DNA from 2 places in the Cytobacillus sp. genome. Region 2 is predicted to be linked to the other one. Evidence: a T-box and tRNA genes for the amino acid it is inferred to sense, from the RefSeq annotation. Region 2 holds a T-box; the other holds one or more tRNA genes.
The links. The T-box of region 2 lies ahead of ACEQ1T_RS13775 (valine--tRNA ligase). A T-box ahead of a tRNA ligase gene usually reads a tRNA of that ligase, here a tRNA-Val.
Positions count from the first base shown of each region.

Region 1: it has a tRNA-Val gene. The T-box ahead of ACEQ1T_RS13775 (valine--tRNA ligase) is inferred to sense a tRNA for this amino acid. The anticodon was not compared.

Region 1 is NZ_CAXQGS010000048.1:23,232-33,407, forward strand. Features, by position in the region: gene ACEQ1T_RS07365 (hypothetical protein) at 1-508, opposite strand, end outside; gene ACEQ1T_RS07370 (hypothetical protein) at 686-904, opposite strand; gene ACEQ1T_RS07375 (YitT family protein) at 1,015-1,629, opposite strand; gene ACEQ1T_RS07380 (SurA N-terminal domain-containing protein) at 1,805-2,569, opposite strand; tRNA gene ACEQ1T_RS07385 (tRNA-Val) at 2,816-2,888, shown strand; gene ACEQ1T_RS07390 (proline dehydrogenase family protein) at 3,088-4,062, shown strand; gene ACEQ1T_RS07395 (endonuclease/exonuclease/phosphatase family protein) at 4,317-5,102, opposite strand; gene ACEQ1T_RS07400 (PTS transporter subunit IIBC) at 5,105-6,745, opposite strand; gene ACEQ1T_RS07405 (aldehyde dehydrogenase family protein) at 7,067-8,551, opposite strand; gene ACEQ1T_RS07410 (amidohydrolase family protein) at 8,680-9,633, opposite strand; gene ACEQ1T_RS07415 (IclR family transcriptional regulator) at 9,665-10,176, opposite strand, start outside.
Region 2 is NZ_CAXQGS010000074.1:24,746-34,921, reverse strand. Features, by position in the region: gene ACEQ1T_RS13780 (folylpolyglutamate synthase/dihydrofolate synthase family protein) at 1-24, opposite strand, end outside; gene ACEQ1T_RS13775 (valine--tRNA ligase) at 95-2,740, opposite strand; T-box leader at 2,896-3,152, opposite strand; gene ACEQ1T_RS13770 (hypothetical protein) at 3,390-3,581, shown strand; gene ysxE (spore coat protein YsxE) at 3,594-4,652, opposite strand; gene spoVID (stage VI sporulation protein D) at 4,762-6,018, opposite strand; gene hemL (glutamate-1-semialdehyde 2,1-aminomutase) at 6,338-7,624, opposite strand; gene hemB (porphobilinogen synthase) at 7,679-8,659, opposite strand; gene ACEQ1T_RS13745 (uroporphyrinogen-III synthase) at 8,659-9,441, opposite strand; gene hemC (hydroxymethylbilane synthase) at 9,438-10,176, opposite strand, start outside.

The DNA of each region.
Region 1 (10,176 bases), on a different contig from region 2:
TGAATGTACCAGGTTTATCTCCTTCATATACTTCATCACTGAGGGTTTCTTTTAATAGTTGGCTTTTATACTCAATGATTTCACGCTGATTGTTATCATCTTTAAATCTGTTCACCTCTTCAGCATCTTTCGGAATGCGTTTTTCGATAAAAGCAAGAACCTCTTCATTACTCATATCTTTTTCCATATCTTCAAATTGCAGCTCAACAGTTACTGCCCGATGAGTTTGAAACTCTACCAGCATACTGTCTCCATTGAAGCGGGCTATTTCATCATTATTTTTATTTTCCCCATAAGCCTTTGTGAAAAGATCCCGTGTGTCTCCTAAACCAACTTCTTCAGTGATCTTTTTGTTATCTTCCGGAGCTTCCTCTGTTTCCGCCCGCTGTTCTTCCGTAGAAGGATTATTCTTGTCTTCATCCTCTGCAATTTGCTCTTCATTCTGATTACAGCCTGCCAGTATAAGGATTGCTGAAAACAAAGCAGCAATCAATGAGTAGCATTTCATAAAATCCTTCCTTTCTTTAGCTTAAATTATTTAAGGGCCAAATCCCGATTAGAGAGTATATACCCGAATGAGGACCAGATAATCGGAGAAAGAAAGGAGCATAATAAAAAGCCGTACTTCCCATGTGAAATACAGGCTTTGATGAATAAAATGAAATATTTTGAAAGAAGGCTCCTTTTAGCTAATCTGGCTAGCTTTCTTTTCGGGCAAAATGGACATGATATGGTTCAAGTTGAAGATGCGCATTTGTTTTCTATATAAACAATAGGCTAAAATCGTGCTGCCTCGAAGTTCTTTGATTAATATTCTTCTTTGTGTAAATAAATTGCGTTTGGAGAGATAAATGATTTCAACAGGCTTTCTCTCTTCCATAGCTCGATAAAGAATTCCTTTCATTAGAGAAATCCCTCCTTACTTTTATTTACATTATACACGAACGCGTGTTCTTTATCAAGCGGGATGCGAAAATTTGTTCGTATAAAAAAAGACTTCACAAATGAAGTCTCTTAAATAATCTTTAATCCCTTATCTTTTAAGTGATTTAGCAAGATGGTTCCGTATTGTATGGCAAAGCCTAAAAAGGTGGCTACGAACAATGTGCCCAATCCAACTGGACCGCCTAAGATAAGGCCAATGGCCAAAGCTAAAAATTCATTAATGAGACGTGCAGTCTTAATGCTGATATTGAGCCTTTTGGCAGTTGCGATCATTAATCCATCAATTGGGCCGCTGAATAGTTGCGGACGGATATATATAGATACCCCAAAGCCAAGGAAAGAGACACCAATGATGAAGGCAATAATCTGAACGGGAAAGTTTGTCACTGTGATGCCGCTGAAAACAAGCTCCATCCAAAAATCGATGCCCACACTCGCTAAAATGGTTCCAATAAATGATTTAAACTGCGGTTTTTCCCAAATCAGCAGAGCATTGAAAAAAATAAGGGATGCTGTTACCAGAAATGACCATGTTCCAATAGTCAGACCGAACTTATTAAAAAGGCCAACATAAACAGTGTCCCAGGCACCTGCACCAAGATTGGATAATATAATTAATGAGACACCGAGAGTGAGAATTAAATAACCTGCAATTATTTGAATGAATGCTGTGTGTTTAATCATGTTGTATCCTCCCCAATACATATTACCGTATATAAATAAATTCTCAAGGGAAAGAAAAGGAAGAAAATAAAACAGTATTCATAACAGGGCACTATAGGAAATAGCACTTATCAGCTTAATGAAATCTCAAACAAATAAAAACAGCTCCCATAAACAGGAACTGTTTTAAAGATTCTTATACCTTTATATCAATTTTTGCACTTTTCTTCAATTCTTCTACATGCTTAACCAGCATTTCCTGCTGTTTTTGCTGTTCGAGCTGCTGTTTAATCTGAGGTTTTACTTCCTCCAATTTTGGCGGCTCCTGTCCTTCAGCACCACCCTGGCTGGCATATTCATCATAGAATTTCTGAATTTCAGCATCTGTGACTTTCTCTGGTTTTATCTCGCCGTTAATATATTTCGTATATTTAATATTGTTGGCAATTTCCTTCTCTAATGAGTCGGGGTTAAGACCAGCCTGTTTCATTGCTGTTTCGAATTCCTTGTCGTCCTTGAATTGTCCTTTTGTTTCTTCCAGCTGCTTTTTGACTTCTTCATCAGAAGCTTTGTAGCCTTTTTTGTCTGCTTCCTGGAGAAGAAGTGTCTGGCCGACTAGACTGTCGAGTGTCTGCTCTTTGATTTTCTCTGCAGCATCTTTAGTAGTAGGGTCTTGTCCCATTTGCTGATACATCATTTGTGATGAAGTAAGAACGCTGTTATACTCACGGCCAAGAATTTCCTGGTTATTAACAATGGCAACAGTCTTTTCTTCTTCAAGCTTTTGTTTGTCCATTTTCTTTTGCATTTCTTCCATTTGCTTCTGCTGGTCCTGCTGTTCGGTTTCAGCTGTTTTCGCTTCCTCTTTTTTATCTGCACTCTTGCTTTCATCATCAGCTCCACAGGCAGCTAAAACGGCAGATATTAATACTAGTAAAAAGGGGTACATTAGTTTTTTCATTAAAATTTCTCCTTCCGTAACCCTGTATGGTTTGATTCAGCTAACAAAAGAATCATATAGAGGGCATTATAAAGCAAAAATTCTTAAAAAGATACCTTTAAGGCATAAATGCAGAATTTGTAATGGGAATGTAATCTAGTTTCCCAGCTGCTAACTTTATAGTTTATGGATGAAATATAGGTATTGACTTTTATGAGAAAAAGAAGTATATTTTATATTGTCCCCAATACAGGGGAATGTTATAACGATTCCGTAGCTCAGCTGGGAGAGCGCTACCTTGACAGGGTAGAGGTCGCTGGTTCGAACCCAGTCGGAATCATACTTAAAGTGTCTGGCCGCTGATCGCCAGGCACTTTTTTTGTTTAGAGGGATCTTGTTTTTTGAGCTGGGAACTCCTGCAATGTTTTAACGAAATAGTGATGGGGAATCGTTAAAATATAAAAATTCACAAAATAATTTTTATTAAAAATCTATGCTATAATTTCATTGTGAAATTACAAGAGTTAGGGGATATTTCTATGTTGAAAGATCTGTTTATCGGCCTTTCCCAAAACGAATTTCTGAATAGCGCTGCAAAGAAATATGGGTTGAAATTGGGAGCGCAGAATGTAGTGGCGGGAACAAATTTAGATGAAGCAATTCAAAGCATAAAAGAGCTTAACGCTCATGGCATCTCTTGTACTGTCGATAACCTCGGGGAATTTGTTTATAAAAAGGAAGAGGCGGCAGAAGCGAAAAAACAAATTATTGAAGTGATAGAGGCAATTTATGAAAATAAGGTGGATGCACATATATCTATAAAGCCTTCCCAGTTAGGCTTGGATATCGACTACTCTTTCTGTCTTGAAAATGTTAGGGAGATAGTAGAGAGGGCAAGCCATTATGGTATTTTTGTGAATATGGATATGGAAGACTCTAAGCGTTTGCAGCCTTCCTTTGATTTACTGGATGAATTATCTAAAGAATATAATAACATAGGAACAGTTATTCAAGCCTATTTTCTGGCTGCTGAAGAAGATTTAAAGAAATATAAGGATTTCCGCTTGCGAATTGTAAAAGGGGCTTATAAGGAGCCTGAAGAAATTGCTTTTCAGGAAAAAAATGACATCGATGCTAATTTTATAAAATTGATAGAATGGCATTTGCTGAATGGCAAATTTACATCCATTGCAACACATGACCATGTGGTAATTAATCATGTAAAAGATTTTGTAAAGGCCAACAATATCCCTAAAGAGAAATTTGAATTTCAAATGCTTTATGGCTTCCGTAAGGATATGCAGCTGAAGCTTGCTGGTGAAGGCTATAATTTCTGTACGTATGTACCTTTTGGAAATGACTGGTACGGCTACTTCATGAGGCGTCTGGCAGAAAGGCCCCAGAACTTAAACCTTGTTGCCAAGCAAGTATTTAATAAGAAAACCAATACTGTGATTGGAGTGGCCGCTGGAGCTTTCCTGTTAGGCAGATTGACAAAGAAACGGAAAAAATAATACTCCAAAAGTCTCCCTGTTTTATTAAGCAGGGAGGCTTTTTTATGTTATCATTTTTGTGCGGAATTGCGAATTAAATTTGAGAATGATTAGAGGGGAGATATGGAATGGACACCGACCTTCCGGCTATTCGTGTTTATGAGAAAGTCGGTTTCGAACCAACAGGTGAGATTTTTTAGGCCTTCCATCCTGAATCCATCTACAGGCTAAAAATGTAGAAAGAAGTCCCTGACTGAATTGTCAGGGACTTTTGCCTACATTTCAATTTCCACACCATAATGATCCGAAATGATGGGTTTGTGTGTGCCGTTAAAGATAACCCGTGAATATTTCGGCTGGACAGGCTGAGCCGAAAGAATTAAATCAATCCGCATATCATGTTTATTGTTATCCCAGCCGGCAATCTTTCCTTTAACAGTAACACCCGAATCCTTCCTGGAAGCTAATTCATAAGTGTCGTAGAGCCCATTGCCTGTCAAAAAGTCATAACCTTCATTGCGGACATAAGCCGAGCTGTTGAAATCTCCCATTAAAAAAGCGGATTCATCCTTTGGGACTTTTGCAAGAAGAGATTCAACCTGGAATTTATAGCATTCTTCTTCATCGTGCCACCAGCCAAGATGACAAGAATAGAAGGAGATGGGTCTATCTTGAAGAACTAATTTTATACCAACTATTTTTCGTGTCTTCCAGTTTTTCCGGTCTCGGTTATTTGTAATGAAAAATGAATGGTCCTCTTTAATTTCATGCCTGGTCATGATTGCAAGACCTTCTTCATATATATCATAGCCAATATGGGAGAAATCCCATATAAAAACGTAATCGTCCACACCTATTTTTCTCAATTCTTCAATTAACAGCAGTGCATAATTATCTTCTCTGATATGGCCGTCTATCAAAGGGGCTTTGAAATGCTGGCTGACTTCCTGCAGTGCGATGACATCATAGCAGTTCTCTTTAATAGTCTCTGCAAGAATTTTAATTTTTTCCAGCTGCTGATCCTCCTGCCATGAGTGACAGTTTAGAGTTAATAATTTCATTATTAAGCTCCCAGCAGGTCTTGTATATCTGATTTAAGGACATCTGCTTTTGGGCCATAAATTGCCTGAACGCCTTTGTCCTTAACGATAAGACCTAAAGCTCCATTCCTTTTCCAGTCCTGTTCACCAGCAACTTGTGAAGTGTCCTTTACTGTGACACGCAAGCGGGTCATGCAGGCATCTACATCTTCAATATTTTCTCTTCCGCCCAATAATTCAATTAATATAGGGGCTAGTGAATTTTTCTGAACTGCCGATTCTGATGATGAAGCGGAGTTTTCTTCTTCAATGTAGTTTCCATTGCGCCCTGGAGTAGGGAAGTTGAATTTCTTAATCATAAAATTGCCAACACCAAAGTTTAATCCGAAGAATACAATGCAGGCAATTACAAAGTTTACAAGGTCCAGCCATAAGCCGGCTTTTAAAATCATTGGTGTTCTTGTAATCAATTCAATGATGCCAAAAGAATGGACACGGATATTAATGATGTCAACAATTGCAAATGCCAGACCTGTCATAACTGCATATATGATATAAAGAAGTGGAGCAGCAAACATGAACATAAATTCGATTGGTTCGGTTACTCCAGTCAGGAATACTGCCAAACCAGCAGAAAGGAACATCGATTTGTATTTCTTCTTTTTCTCAGGATCTACATTCCGGTACATTGCAAGCGCAATTCCCAATAAGGCAGCAGCGGAAAGAATCATTTGGCCTACTTTAAAGCGGGCAGGAGTAACATCATTCAGGAGCTGCTTATAGCTTTCTGTATCACCTGCAGCCAAAAAGTTATTAAGATCGGCAATCCATGCCAGCCATAGCGGGTCTTGTCCAGCCACGGTTGAACCTGAATTAGAGCCTGTCAGGATTTTGTAAGTTCCGCCGAGCTCAGTATAATTAATTGGGACAGTCAGCATATGATGCAATCCAAATGGAAGAAGCAATCGTTCCAGTGCCCCAAAAACAAAGGGAGCTATAACTGGCGCTGTGTTACGTGATGTAGCAATCCATTGACCGAAGTCATTTAATAATCCTTGTATAAATGGCCAAACAATCGATAAGACTAACGCTGCTGCAACAGAGCCGCCAATTACAGTGAAGGGCACGAAGCGCTTTCCATTAAAGAAGGAAAGTGAATTTGGCAATTTATCATAGTTATAATACTTGTTAAATAAATTTGCTCCAATAAAACCTGAGATGATCCCGACAAATACTCCCATATTCAATGCTGGTGCACCTAAAACAGAAGTGAAATAGTCAGTCACAATGAGATCTTGCCCAAACAGGGATTTTACCATGGCGTCCGGATTATCTAACATGTCGGACTTTACTCCGAATATGGCGCCTGTAATTCTATTAATCAGAATGAAAGCAATAAGAGCTGCGAATGCTCCGCCTGCACGTTCCTTAGCCCAGGAACCGCCAATTGCTACTGCGAATAAGATATGAAGATTTGCAATAATGGCCCATCCTATATCCTCCAGCACGCGTGCAATCGCTTGCACAAATGCTATGTCAGCACCCGTCATGCCAACAAGCTTGCCAAGTGAAATCATGATACCTGCAGCTGGCATTACGGCCACTACAACAAGTAATGCCTTACCAAACTTTTGCCAGAAATCAAAAGAAAATAATTTTTTCATCGTTTTTCTCTCCCTTATTGTATGGGCTTTCATTAAATGGACTAAAAAAGCATTCCCAGAATTTCACGAAAAAAATTTCGATTAATGCATGGATTTCTCCTATGAAAATACTAATTAGCTTTATTATTATCTTAAAGTAACACGGGTAGAAAAATGATGCAACCGTTTGCGTAAAAAATATTCATTCGGAGGTATAGAAGATGATAAAAGGAAAGATTCTTAAAACAATCGTTCCTTTAATATTATTTCCAAAGTGGAATTGGGGAGCAGGATGATTAAAATGCAGAAAACGGACATCTATATGCCCGTTTTCCAGAGTTATTAAAAAGGAAAGTGTCTGTCTTTAGTTTGTATCGATACCCATTTGGTGACGGTAAATTCCTCTACAACCCATGGATTGCCAAACCTTCCTAATCCGCTGGCCTTATTTCCTCCAAATGGAATATGTGGTGCGTCATTTACCGTTTGATCATTCACATGAGTCATTCCGCTATCAATTTTTAGAGCTAATTCTTCTCCTCGAGCAAGATCGCTTGTAAAAATAGAAGAGCTTAAACCATATTCTGTATCATTGGCCATTTCAATAGCATGATCATCTGAATCAGCTTTAATAATGGTGGCAATAGGGGCAAATAATTCAGTCTGTGCCAGTTTGCTGGAATTATCCACATCAGTAAAAACAAAAGGTGTAATAATATTGCCGATCCGCTGGCCTTCTAAAGAGAGTGTCGCGCCTTCCTGCTTTGCTGTTTCGATATACTGAATAGCCTTTTCCAATTGGCGTTCGTTAATAAGAGGACCTATCACAGTCTTAGGGTCGCTTGGATCCCCATAGGCCAGAGACTTCGCTCGGTCTATAAATTTTTCTGTAAAATCATTGTATATGTCTTTATGGACGATGATCCGGTTTACAATCATACATATTTGGCCCTGGTGGATGAACTTGCCGAATATTGCAGCATTCACTGCCTGATCGACATTTGCGTCGGAAAGGACAATCAGCGGGCTGTTGCCTCCCAGCTCCAAAGCGACTCTTTTCAAATTTCGCCCAGCAATAGCTCCGATATGCCGGCCTACAGCAGAGGATCCAGTAAAGCTAATTAGTTTTGAATGCGGATTAGTCAGCATGCTCTCTCCGATTTCAGTAATATCAGTTAAAATGATGTTAAGAACACCTTTTGGCAGACCCGCATGTTCGAAAGCTTTGGCTATAATCGAACCGCCAGAAAGGGCAACTTGAACATCAGGCTTATGAACAACACTATTGCCTAGAGCAATGGCAGGTGCAATAGTTCTCATTGAGAGATTCAATGGAAAGTTAAACGGAGAAATTGAGGCAATGACCCCAAGTGGTAAGCGATGGATGTGGTTATGCTTTTCATCTGATCCTGCTACTTCTCTTACCTTATTAACTTCATCAGCGTATTTAATAGATTCTTCAAGGAATTCAATGGCAAGATGCAATTCAATATTGCTCTTAAGTATAGTACTGCCAGTTTCTCTTTGAATAATTGCCGTAATTTCATCTCGGTTTTCTTTTAAATAGGCAGCCGCCTTTGAAAGGACCTCTCTTCTTTCCTCAACAGTAGAGGCAGCCCATTTCTTTTGGGCACTGCTGGCAATTTCGAAAGTTTCTGCCAGCTGATCTTTTGTCGCCAGCTTCACGGTGGTGACGACACTGCGGTCATAAGGATTCAAAATTTCATAGGTTCTCCCGCTTTTTCCTTCAGTCCATACTCCGTTAATAAAGCTTTTGCTAATCTCTTCACTGATGAGGCTGTTTGCAATACTTTGTGATTGCTGCATTTCATTACCCCCTCCTTAATAATGGTAGCGCTTACACGTCTACTCGCAGTTTAGTATAACAGCATGGATTTTATGTAAGAATAGCAAAGTTGCGCTATATGAAAATCATTAAAAAATTCTTCACCGGATTAAAAGGAACTTGAGATAGGTTCCATTAAAGATGACGCCCCTTTGGTGTTCTTATAAATTGGAGGGTTTTCACATAAGTCAAAAGGGTAATCTGATCCAGGAACAACTCTATTCTCTCCAACTGTTTTTACCAGGAAATCCAATCCTGCAGGGTTCCACAAAACTGTATCAAACCAAAATCGTTTTATATATTGGGATGGAGGTGCATTCAAGTTTGAGGATACCTGATCCCATTGTTCATAGCCTTTATCAAGCCGCCCAATCTGGTAAGGAAGGAAACCTCCACCATGAGCAAATAAAATCTTTACATCTGGAAAGTTATCAATCATCCCGCTAAGTAAGATATCTGTTGCACAAACAGTAGTTTCCCAAGGAACCCCAATTAAATTTGGCATCATTTTTGTTTTGAGGCGAGGATCTTCACTTAAAAGCGGGTGAATGAAAAGAATGGCTTTCATTCTGTTTGCCGTTTCAAAAAATGGTTTGAAATATTCATCCGAAAGCATTCTCTCTGATAGACCAGGTCCAATAATGGCTCCTTTTAGCCCTAGATTAATGGCTCTTTCCAATTCTGCAGCTGCTATTTCAGGGTTATTCAATGGCACGGTTGCAAGAGCAGCTGTTTTTTCTGATGATGAGGATGCCAAATTAGCTAATGATTGATTATATACATGAGAAATTTCTGCTGTAATTTCTTGAGGAAAGTCATACATAAATAGCTGAGGAATAGGTGATATCAAAGAGTGAGTTACTCCTGAATTAAATTGTTTTTTGTTAAATAAATCAAAGTGATAAAATTCTGGCTTTAATTCAAAGCCCCATTTATTATTGACTATCAAAAATTCATCTTTATCAGGTGATTTCTTAACCCACTCCGCTTTTACTGCAGTTTGATTGTCTTTTACCCAGTCAAGCACCTCCTGTGGAATAAAGTGTGTATGAAAATCGAACATATAAATTTCTCCTCTCGTTTTTATTAATCTATTATTTCCAATATCCCATTCGGCTGGATATTTCATTGGCAGCAATTATGACCCTTTTTGAATAATTCTTAATCTTGCTCTGCTGGATTCTTTGTTTTGGGCCTACAATCGCTAAAGCCGCAATGACTCTGCCCTTATAATCATAGATTGGTGCTGCAATAGAATTTACCCCTTCAAGATACTCTTCATTGCTCCAGGAATACCCTTGTTCTCTAATTTGCAATAAATGAAATTTAAGCTTCTCGGGGTCAGTAATCGTCGTTTTAGTATGTTGTTCTAGCCCTTTATTTAGAACTGCATTGAAAACATCTTCTTTTGCATGGGCAAGCAATGCCTTCCCTGAGCTTGTACAGTAGAGGGGATTTCTTCTTCCGACATGTGTCAGGAATCTAACTGGGTGATTGCATTCAACCTTTTGCAAATAAATGACTTCATTATTATCTAAAACCGAAATATGGGCAGTCTCTCCCAACTCCTGTACGATTTTATTTAAAACAGGCTGGGACTCTCTGT
Region 2 (10,176 bases):
TGCTTCTTCATAAGTAGAAAACATATATATGCACCTCCGTTATACAGGAAGGAAGACGAATCCTTCCTATGGACCCGCCTTCCGCAACTATTAATTATTCTCCTTTTAGCTCTTTAATGCGAGCTTCTACAGCTGCTCTCTTCTCGCTGTAGTCTTGTTCTTTTGCTTTCTCTTCCTCAATTACCTTTTCAGGCGCCTTTTTAATAAAGCCTTCGTTTGAAAGTTTCTTCTGGACTCTTTCAACTTCTTTATTTAATTTATCCCACTCTTTCTGAAGGCGTGCAACTTCTTCTTCAATGTTAATCAGGCCTTCAAGTGGAAGAATGATTTCTGCACCAGTCACAACTCCTGTCATCGCCTTATCAGGCGTCTCAACATTCAGAGCCAGCACTAGTTCTTCAGGGTTACAGAATCGTTCAATATAGGCACGGTTATTTTCCAGTGTACCCAGAATTTCCTCATCCTTAGCTTTAACCATCATTTTAATCTTCTTGCTCATCGGTGTGTTCACTTCAGCACGGCTGTTGCGGACAGAGCGGATGATTTCTACAAGCAGCTTCATTTCGTTTGCAGCCTGGGTATCTGTATACTCATCGTTTACTTCCGGCCACTGGGCAACCGTAATGGATTCACCTGAATGAGGAAGGTTCTGCCAAATTTCTTCCGTAATAAATGGCATAAATGGATGCAGCAGACGCATTGTATTGTCCAGAACATATGCCAGGATGGAACGCGTAGTTTTCTTGGCAGCTTCATCTTCTCCATACAGCGGAAGCTTTGCCATTTCGATATACCAATCACAGAAGTCATCCCAGATGAAGTTATACAGAACTCGGCCAACCTCGCCAAACTCGTAGCGGTCAGACAATCTTGTAACCGTCTCAATTGTTTCATTCAAACGGGTTAATATCCATTTATCTGCAACAGACTTTTCACCGCTTAAATCAATTTCTTCGTATGTTAATCCATCCATGTTCATTAAGGCAAATCGGGATGCGTTCCAGATTTTATTGGCAAAGTTCCATGTTGCCTCAACCTTTTCCATACTAAAGCGCAAATCCTGTCCCGGCGAGCTGCCTGTAGAAAGGAAATAACGGAGTGAATCGGCACCATACTGATCGATTACATCCATTGGATCAACGCCATTTCCAAGGGACTTACTCATCTTGCGTCCCTGTGAGTCACGAACAAGACCATGAATTAATACATCCTGGAATGGACGCTCTCCTGTAAATTCGAGACCCTGGAAGATCATTCGTGATACCCAGAAGAAAATGATATCATAGCCAGTTACCAGAGCAGCAGTCGGATAGTATCTCTTGAAATCGCTTGAGTCAGTATCCGGCCAGCCCATTGTTGAAAATGGCCAAAGGGCTGAACTGAACCAGGTATCCAAAACATCCTTGTCCTGCTCCCAGTTTTCAATATCTTCAGGTGCTTCGTGCCCTACGAAAACCTCACCTGTCTCTTTGTGGTACCAGGCCGGGATGCGGTGGCCCCACCAAAGCTGGCGTGAAATACACCAGTCACGAATATTTTCCATCCAGCGCAGATACGTTTTTTCAAATCGCTCTGGAACAAAGTTTACTTTTTCTTCTTTAGTTTGAAGAGCGATGGCTTCATCAGCAAGGGGCTGCATTTTAACAAACCATTGTGTTGAAAGGTACGGTTCAACTACTGCGCCGCTGCGCTCTGAATGGCCCACAGAATGCATATGTTCTTCAATTTTGAAAAGAACTTCTTCTTCCTGCAGATCCTTCACGATCTGCCTGCGGCATTCAAAGCGGTCCATATCCTGGTATTTACCGGCTCTGCTGTTCATTGTGCCATCTTCATTCATTACAAGAATTCTTTCAAGATTGTGGCGGTTTCCAATTTCGAAATCATTTGGGTCATGAGCCGGCGTAATTTTTACTGCACCTGACCCGAAATCCATTTCTACATAATCATCTGCAACTATTGGAATTTCGCGTCCTGTGATCGGCAGTTTAACTGTTTTGCCGATTAAATGCTTATAGCGCTCATCTTCCGGGTGTACTGCTACAGCTGTATCGCCAAGCATCGTTTCAGGGCGTGTAGTGGCAATTTCGATATGACCTGAGCCATCTGTCAGAGGATATCTCATATGGTAGAAAGCACCTTGCACATCCTTATAAATAACTTCGATATCAGAAAGGGCCGTTTTCGTAGACGGATCCCAGTTGATGATGTACTCGCCGCGATAAATCAAACCTTTATTATAAAGTGAAACGAAAACCTCTCTAACAGCTTTTGATAAGCCTTCATCAAGGGTGAAGCGTTCACGGCTGTAATCAAGCCCTAATCCAAGCTTTGACCATTGCTGGCGAATATGGCTCGCATACTCATCTTTCCATTTCCAAGTTTCTTCTACGAACTTCTCACGGCCTAAATCATAGCGGCTTTTGCCTTCATTGCGAAGCTTTTCTTCAACCTTTGCCTGAGTGGCAATACCCGCATGGTCCATTCCTGGAAGCCATAATACATCGTATCCCTGCATACGCTTCATCCGGGTGAGGATATCCTGCAGGGTCGTATCCCATGCATGGCCAAGATGAAGCTTTCCAGTTACGTTCGGAGGCGGAATTACAATGGTATAGGGTTGTTTAGTTTCATCGTCTTTTGCTTCAAAAAACTTCCCTTCGAGCCACCAGTCATATCGTCCTTTTTCAATCCCCTGCGGATCATATTTCGTCGGCATTGATAATTCATTACTATCCATATGTCATTCTTCCTTTCTAAAAACAATCCTAAACAAGAAAAGCGGAAGCGCCTTGCCCGCCCCTGACATGTTGAGGGGGAAGGCGGTGGAGCTAGACAGTTATCGACGTTTAGAATTGAATACTTTCTTTTAAAAATAAAAAACTCCATTCGCCATAAAAGGACGAATGGAGTATGCTTCGCGGTACCACCTTTTTTTCAATCACCAAAGAAAATCAGGGAAAGACATTCTTATAGAGATTGACACTTAATCAGATAACGGATTTCCCGTCTTTTACTACTAGGCTGCAGCCTTTCGCAAAAGATGCTCTAGGGCGACCTTCCAACGGTTCTGCCTGGATAACCTTTCAGCTGCTGGTTTTCCTCTCTAAAAGGCAAATGGCCATTGTACTCTTCCCTGTCTTAGCATCGATATTCAATTTTATATATAAAATATACTACCGAAAAAAGACTGTTATAGTCAATAAGGATACCCGAGTTTTTTATATATTATTCATTATTTCCATTGAAGTGATGATGATTTTGCCCGAAAAAAGTATTATAGCGGGTATAAAAATGCCGTTATACAGGAAAGAAACGAAAATAGGCACTTTACCGGTAAATGAATCATAGAATATACATATGAACATTCAGGAAAGGGGCATGCGACAATGAGAAGAAAATATAATCCTTACACACTGCCTCCCTGGTTAAGAACTTTCAGGAATGTGTGTGCACAGTTTATTATCCCGTTCTGTGTTTTTCAAGGCATAAGAACAATTTTGCTGCCTACCACCTTTGATGTACTGCTGCTATCGCTGTTCATTCTGATTGCAATTGCTTTCCACCTTCAACTGGTTTAGGAGCCCGCATTATTAGCTTTGGGCTCCTTCTTGCGCTTGAGCTTCGGCAGCTGCCTTTGCTTCTTGTTTTTGCCGTTCGATTTCATCGATTCTCATTGCAGCATATTCAATATTTTTCAAAAGCCAATACTGCCTTTGCAAATGCTGGACAGCCTTTCTTTCCCCCCTTTTTCCTTCCCCTTTATAATATTGCTCAGCAGCCCTGATAATAGGACCCGGATGAGCAAAGTAACTTTGAAACAGCAGCATCTCATCGTCTCTGAATGGAAAGTATTTCATATAATTGTAAATCCACTCTACACATTCTTCCGATCTTTTCGGATAAGTTTTCAGCGTTCTTGATAAAAACGGCAATAAATCATGGAGCGGCGACCCCTGTCTTGCATTTTCAAAATTCGTGAAGAATCCATATCCCCTATCGTCGTATAGAAAATGTTCGGTTGAAACTTTCCCATGAATGATTACTGTTCGTGCTTTGTCGCTTTCTTTCGTTTTTTCATACCAATCTTTAAATTTGTTTGTGGAGAATTTTAATGCCTGGCTGACATCGTGATAATAAAGTGAAAACATTAGCTCAAAGGGGGACATATACTCTTTTCTTTCGCATGATTCAATAAATCCGTCCAAAAATTCATTTTCCTTTTCCCATTCCTGCAAGGTTTTCTCATAATGATCGGTTCGATCTTCCTTTTTTATAGGAACTTCCCGCGAGGACAATGTGTGCAGTCTTGCCAGTTCCCTCAGCATTTGCTGATGCCTCTCAAATCTGTCCTCCTTTTCTTCATTGGGCATCCAGGGCATTAAATAAAATAATTCATTCTGATGGAGCACTGCATATCTTCCATCCACCGTCGGGTAAATAGGAACAATTCTGTTATACCCTTTTTGAAAGAGAGTTTGTACATGCCTTATAAAATCCGCTCCATGCTGAGGCTTTATTTTCTTCAGAGCAAACACACCTTTGCTGCTGTAAACTTTTTGAACTCTCCCAAACTCCTCTACAAAATGCGGCTCTAATGAATAATGATTTAAAATGGGGGAGACTTTCCGCAGCCGATTTTTTTCTTCCACCTAAACCACTCACTTTCCAGAATGAGAAAAAATGATGTTATTCTGAAATATATTGGCTAAACGAAAATAGCTGAGCGGGTTATCAATACCTGCTCAGCCTTTTAACCATTTAATGGGCTACCGCAACAGGAATGTACAGCACTTGCCCTTCATAAATATCCTGATTGATTTCAAGATGATTCACCCGTAATAGCTGCTGGGCTGGTATATCATACCTTTCAGCAATGGCATCAATTGTGTCGCCGTTCTGCACAATGCAAACCTTGAGCTTAACATGTTCCTCTGTCTCTTCTTTCCGGGCAAAGAACTCTGTTAACGACATGCTTTTCTTCTTGGAGAGTTTCTTCTTCTTAGCTTCCTGTTCTGAAGAGGATGAGGATTCCTCTGTTTCCTCATGAGCTGCCTGTGCAGCTGCTTGAACAGGCTTCTTTTCAAAGGAAGGACTATCTGATTCTGATGCTTCCGTCATTTGATAGATTTCCTGTGCGGTTGGCGGTGCTTCCTCCTCATTGCGCTGAGAAGAAAAAGATATTTCCGGTGCAGTTTTTGGCGTCTGTTCTTCTTCTGGCTGCTCTTGTTTAACTTCGAGGGCTGCAGGCACTGACGGTTTAATCACTTCTTGCTCTACCACTTCTGGCTGCTTTCTTGCTTCCGCCTCAAATGGAATATATACCTCATCTGTTTCTGGCTGCTCTTCCTGAGGCTCCTCTTCCCGTATATCTTCCTCGTTGCCAGCGTATACCTTTTCCTCTCTTTCTTCCTCTTCCTCTTCCTCCTGCTCCTGTTCTTCTAGCTGATATGAAGGCCATTCCTGCTGAATTATTTCTTCTTCCTCTATCTCCTCTGCCGCTGCAGAAGACCTGTACAGAGGCTCTAATTCTTCCGTTTCAGTTTCAGCTTCTTCCTCCCATTCTTGAACAGGAACATGCTGCTGATCGCCATACAATCCGGTTATGGTTAAATTTGCTGTCAATTTCATACAGCTTCGTTCCGGCAGAACATAATCGAAGGACTCTACCGCAACGTCAATATCGTAGATGCTTTGGATTCTATTATTTGGAATAGTGATATCGACAGGAAAATAGTGTTTGAATTCACAAACTCCTTCTCCTCTTTCTTCAACTGTCTGAACGAATTTGGTGACTGCCAAATCCTCTTGTTCTTCCTCAGATGCTTCTTCATCGCTGCGTCTATACTCACCTGCCAGTTCAAGAGCTCCCTGGATCGTTACATATTGATCGCTTTCCTGAATTGTTATATTGGGGTCTAACGAGATGGAAATCAGGTCCGATACTTCCTGTCCTTTTTGAAACCATACTGATTCTTCTAAAGAAAATCGTAAGCACGATGGATTCCCCTGAGACAAAGCGACTCCTCCCTTCGAATCTTTACGTTTAATCACTATGTCATTAACAATCCTATGAGGGATTAGGATACTTTATGATTAGAAAAATAGCGCTCTGAGGGAAACTTAGATTGATTTAGAAAAAATTCCTTGGATTAGACTTTTATCGCGCCTTCCACTCCAATCAACACCGTGCAAAATAAAAATTTGCATAATCACAGTCTATTGAATCCAGCAACAGTAAAGGGGATTCTTTCAAACGATACATAAAGACTCAAATAACCATAATTATAAGGTCATAAAAAAACACTCATCAAATCTGATGAGTGTCAGGTCTTGCTTATTTTAATTTGGAGAATGCCTTTTCAGCTGCCTGGATTGTTTTTTCAATATCTTCATCAGTGTGTGCAGTTGAGAGGAAGAGTCCTTCGAATTGGGATGGCGGCAGGAAGACTCCCTGGTTTGCCATTTCCCTGTAGTATTCTGCAAAGAAAACCAGGTTGGATGTTTTGGCTTTTTCATAGTTAATAACATTTTCATTTGTAAAGAAGATGCCAATCATGGATCCTGCACGGTTAATGGTGTGCGGGATATCATATTTTTCAGCAGCTGCTTTAAGCCCTTCTTCCAATCTGTCAGCTTTTCTTTCAAATTCTTTGTAGGAATGTGGAGTCAGCTGGCTTAAAGTCTCGAAGCCGGCAGTCATGGCAAGAGGGTTTCCAGATAGTGTTCCTGCCTGGTAAATTGGACCGCTTGGTGCAATCTGCTTCATAATTTCCGCTTTTCCGCCATATGCACCAACCGGGAGCCCACCGCCAATAACTTTTCCGAGACATGTAATATCCGGTGTCACTCCAAAGTAGCCCTGCGCACAATTATAGCCGACGCGGAAACCAGTCATTACTTCATCAAAAATAAGCAGTGAGCCGTTTTGTTCTGTAATTTCTCTTAAGCCTTCAAGGAAGCCTGGCTGAGGAGGAACGACTCCCATATTTCCAGCTACCGGTTCCACAATCACACCTGCTATATCATCTCCGAATTGCTCAAAGGCATATCTTACGCTTTCTAGGTCATTGTAAGGCACCGTAATTGTATTTTTGGCAACTCCTTCTGGAACACCTGGACTGTCAGGCAGCCCAAGGGTTGCTACACCAGAACCAGCTTTAATTAAAAGGGAATCACCGTGGCCATGATAGCAGCCTTCAAATTTCATGATTTTATTTCGGCCGGTATATCCTCGGGCAAGCCTCAGGGCACTCATAGTAGCTTCTGTTCCGGATGAAACCATTCGCACCACTTCAATGGAAGGCACGCGTTCAATGACCAGCTTGGCAAGCTCGTTCTCGATTTCAGTAGGAGCTCCAAAGCTTGTCCCCATTTCAGCTACTTTCTTAATACCTTCGACCACACGTTCATTAGTATGGCCGAGGATTAATGGGCCCCAGGACAAAACATAATCAATATATTCATTTCCATCGATATCGTAGATTTTAGAGCCTCGTCCGCGTTCCATAAAAATGGGATCCATATTAACTGATTTAAAGGCACGTACAGGGGAGTTTACTCCTCCAGGCATCAATTCGCTTGCCTCTTTAAAAGCCTTGACAGATTTTTCGTAAGAGCGCATGTCATCCCTCTTTTCGTTTAATAAGAAATTTTCAATTACTAAGACATCATATTATTAGTACTGTTCCTTAATCCACCTTGCCGCATCTTTCGCATGGTAAGTAATAATTAAATCACTTCCTGCACGCTTCATGCCTGTGAGCATTTCCATGACGATTTTCTGTTCATCGATCCAGCCGTTCTGTGCAGCCGCTTTAACCATTGAATATTCACCGCTCACATTATAAATCACAATCGGAAGGTTGATGTTGTTTTTAACATCCCGAACTATATCCAGATAAGGCATTCCCGGCTTAACAATCAGGAAGTCTGCCCCTTCCATTAAGTCAGATTCAGCTTCGCGCATGGCTTCCATGCGGTTGGAAGGATCCATCTGATATGCTTTTCGGTCGCCAAATTGAGGCGTACTGTCAGCTGCATCACGGAAAGGACCGTAGAATGCAGAAGCGTATTTAACCGCATAAGACATAACCGGGATATCTTCAAATCCGGCTTCATCGAGACCAGCACGGATGGCTGCTGTAAATCCGTCCATCATATTTGACGGGGCAATTATGTCTGCTCCTGCTTTAGCCTGGCTGACAGCTGTCTGCACAAGCAGTTCGAGGGATGCATCGTTCAGCACTTCTCCATTTTCAATCAACCCGCAATGGCCATGATCGGTATACTCGCAAAGGCATGTATCAGCAATTACGATAATTTCCGGATATCTAGCTTTTATAAATCTTGTAGCTTCCTGTACGATTCCATGATCATGATAAGCCTGCTGCCCGCATGCATCTTTCTCTTTCGGTATTCCAAATAAGAGCACCGATTTTATTCCAAGAGAAACAACCTCATTCATTTCCTCTTCAAGGTGATCAAGCGACAAATTGTATATTCCCGGCATTGAAGGGATTTCTCTTTTAATGCCGTCTCCTTCTGCCACGAAAATCGGATATATTAAATCCTCTGTACGCAAGAAGTTCTCACGGATAAGCGCTCTCATATTCGGACTTTTGCGAAGGCGTCTATGTCTATTAAATTGAAGATCCATTATATTTCCCTCCTGATTTCTGCCAAGTAGCTAATAATGCTCTTTAGCATGCTATGTACTGTATATTCTTCAGGAACCGCATGAACCTGCAGCCCGTAGGCATTTGCACGATCTCTAGTCACAGGCCCGATGCAGCCCACCACACTGTCTTTAACAGCATTCTGATATCCAAGCTCCTTTAAAGCCCCTATAAAATGATCCACTGTGGAAGGGCTGGTAAAAGGAAGGACATCTAACCCGGTTCCAGAAAGCTGTTTTTTTATCAGATCAATGCTTTCACGTGGAAAAGTTGTCTCATAAACAATGATTTCATCAACGTCTGCACCATTTTCCGAAAGGGAGGCTGCGATATAGTCACGTGCCAGATTCCCTTTGGGGATTAATACTTTCATTCCTTCTTCTACAAATGGCAAAAAATCCTCAACAAACCCTTCAGCAACATATTCCCGGGGCATAAACTGCACCTTTAATCCCTTATCCATAAGCAATTTCTTAGTCTTCTCTCCGATAACCGCTATGTTAGGGAAAGGCCCGTCCAGACTCAGATTTTCAAAAAAAGCATCCACAGCTATTTTGCTTGTAAAAATCACCCAATCATACGTGTGAATCCGCTTATGGGCTTGAAATAAAACTTCCTTATCCTCCAAAGGCTCGAAAGCAATCAAGGGGATCTCAACAGGTATCCCCCCATAGCTTTGGATAAGAGCTGAAAAGGAGTGAGCCTGATTTTTCCCTCTTGGCACTAAAACAGTCATGCCTTCTAAAGGGGAAGTCTGTTTCATTGCCCGTCAAGCTCCTCTTTAACCCTGTCAATCAGCTCTTTGGCCCCCTGTTCAGTAAGCTTGACTGCCATCTGAACACCAAGTTCTTCAGGATCAGAACCTGTCAGGGTCTCCTTATAAATCACTTTTCCATCAGGGGAACCTACAAGTCCGGTTAACTCCATTTCACCCGTTTCATTAATTGTGGCAAAGCCTGCAATCGGAACCTGGCAGCCGCCTTCCATTTTATGAAGGAACGCACGCTCAGCACGTACTGTCTGATTCGTCTCAGAGCATGTGAATTTATCCAGCAATGCCCGAAGCTCCTTATCACTTTCACGGCACTCAATGGATAGTGCCCCCTGGCCAACAGCCGGCACACAAACTTCCGGCTCCAGGAATTCTGTAACAACATCAGCTGCCCAGCCCATTCTGGAGAGACCAGCTGCTGCAAGGATAATCGCATCATATTCTTCCGTTTCCAGTTTAGATAATCTGGTATCAATATTTCCTCTGATCCACTTAATCTCCAGATCCGGACGCTGTGCGAGCAATTGCGCCGCTCTGCGCAGGCTGCTTGTTCCTACAATAGATCCTTCCTTTAAGTCATTCAGTTTTATATGCCCTTTTGAAATAAGGGCATCCCGATGGTCTTCCCTTTCAGGAATGCTGCCGATTGTCAGGCCTGCCGGAAGAACAGCGGGCATATCCTTCATGCTATGTACAGCCATATCTATTTCTTCGTCAAGCATGGCC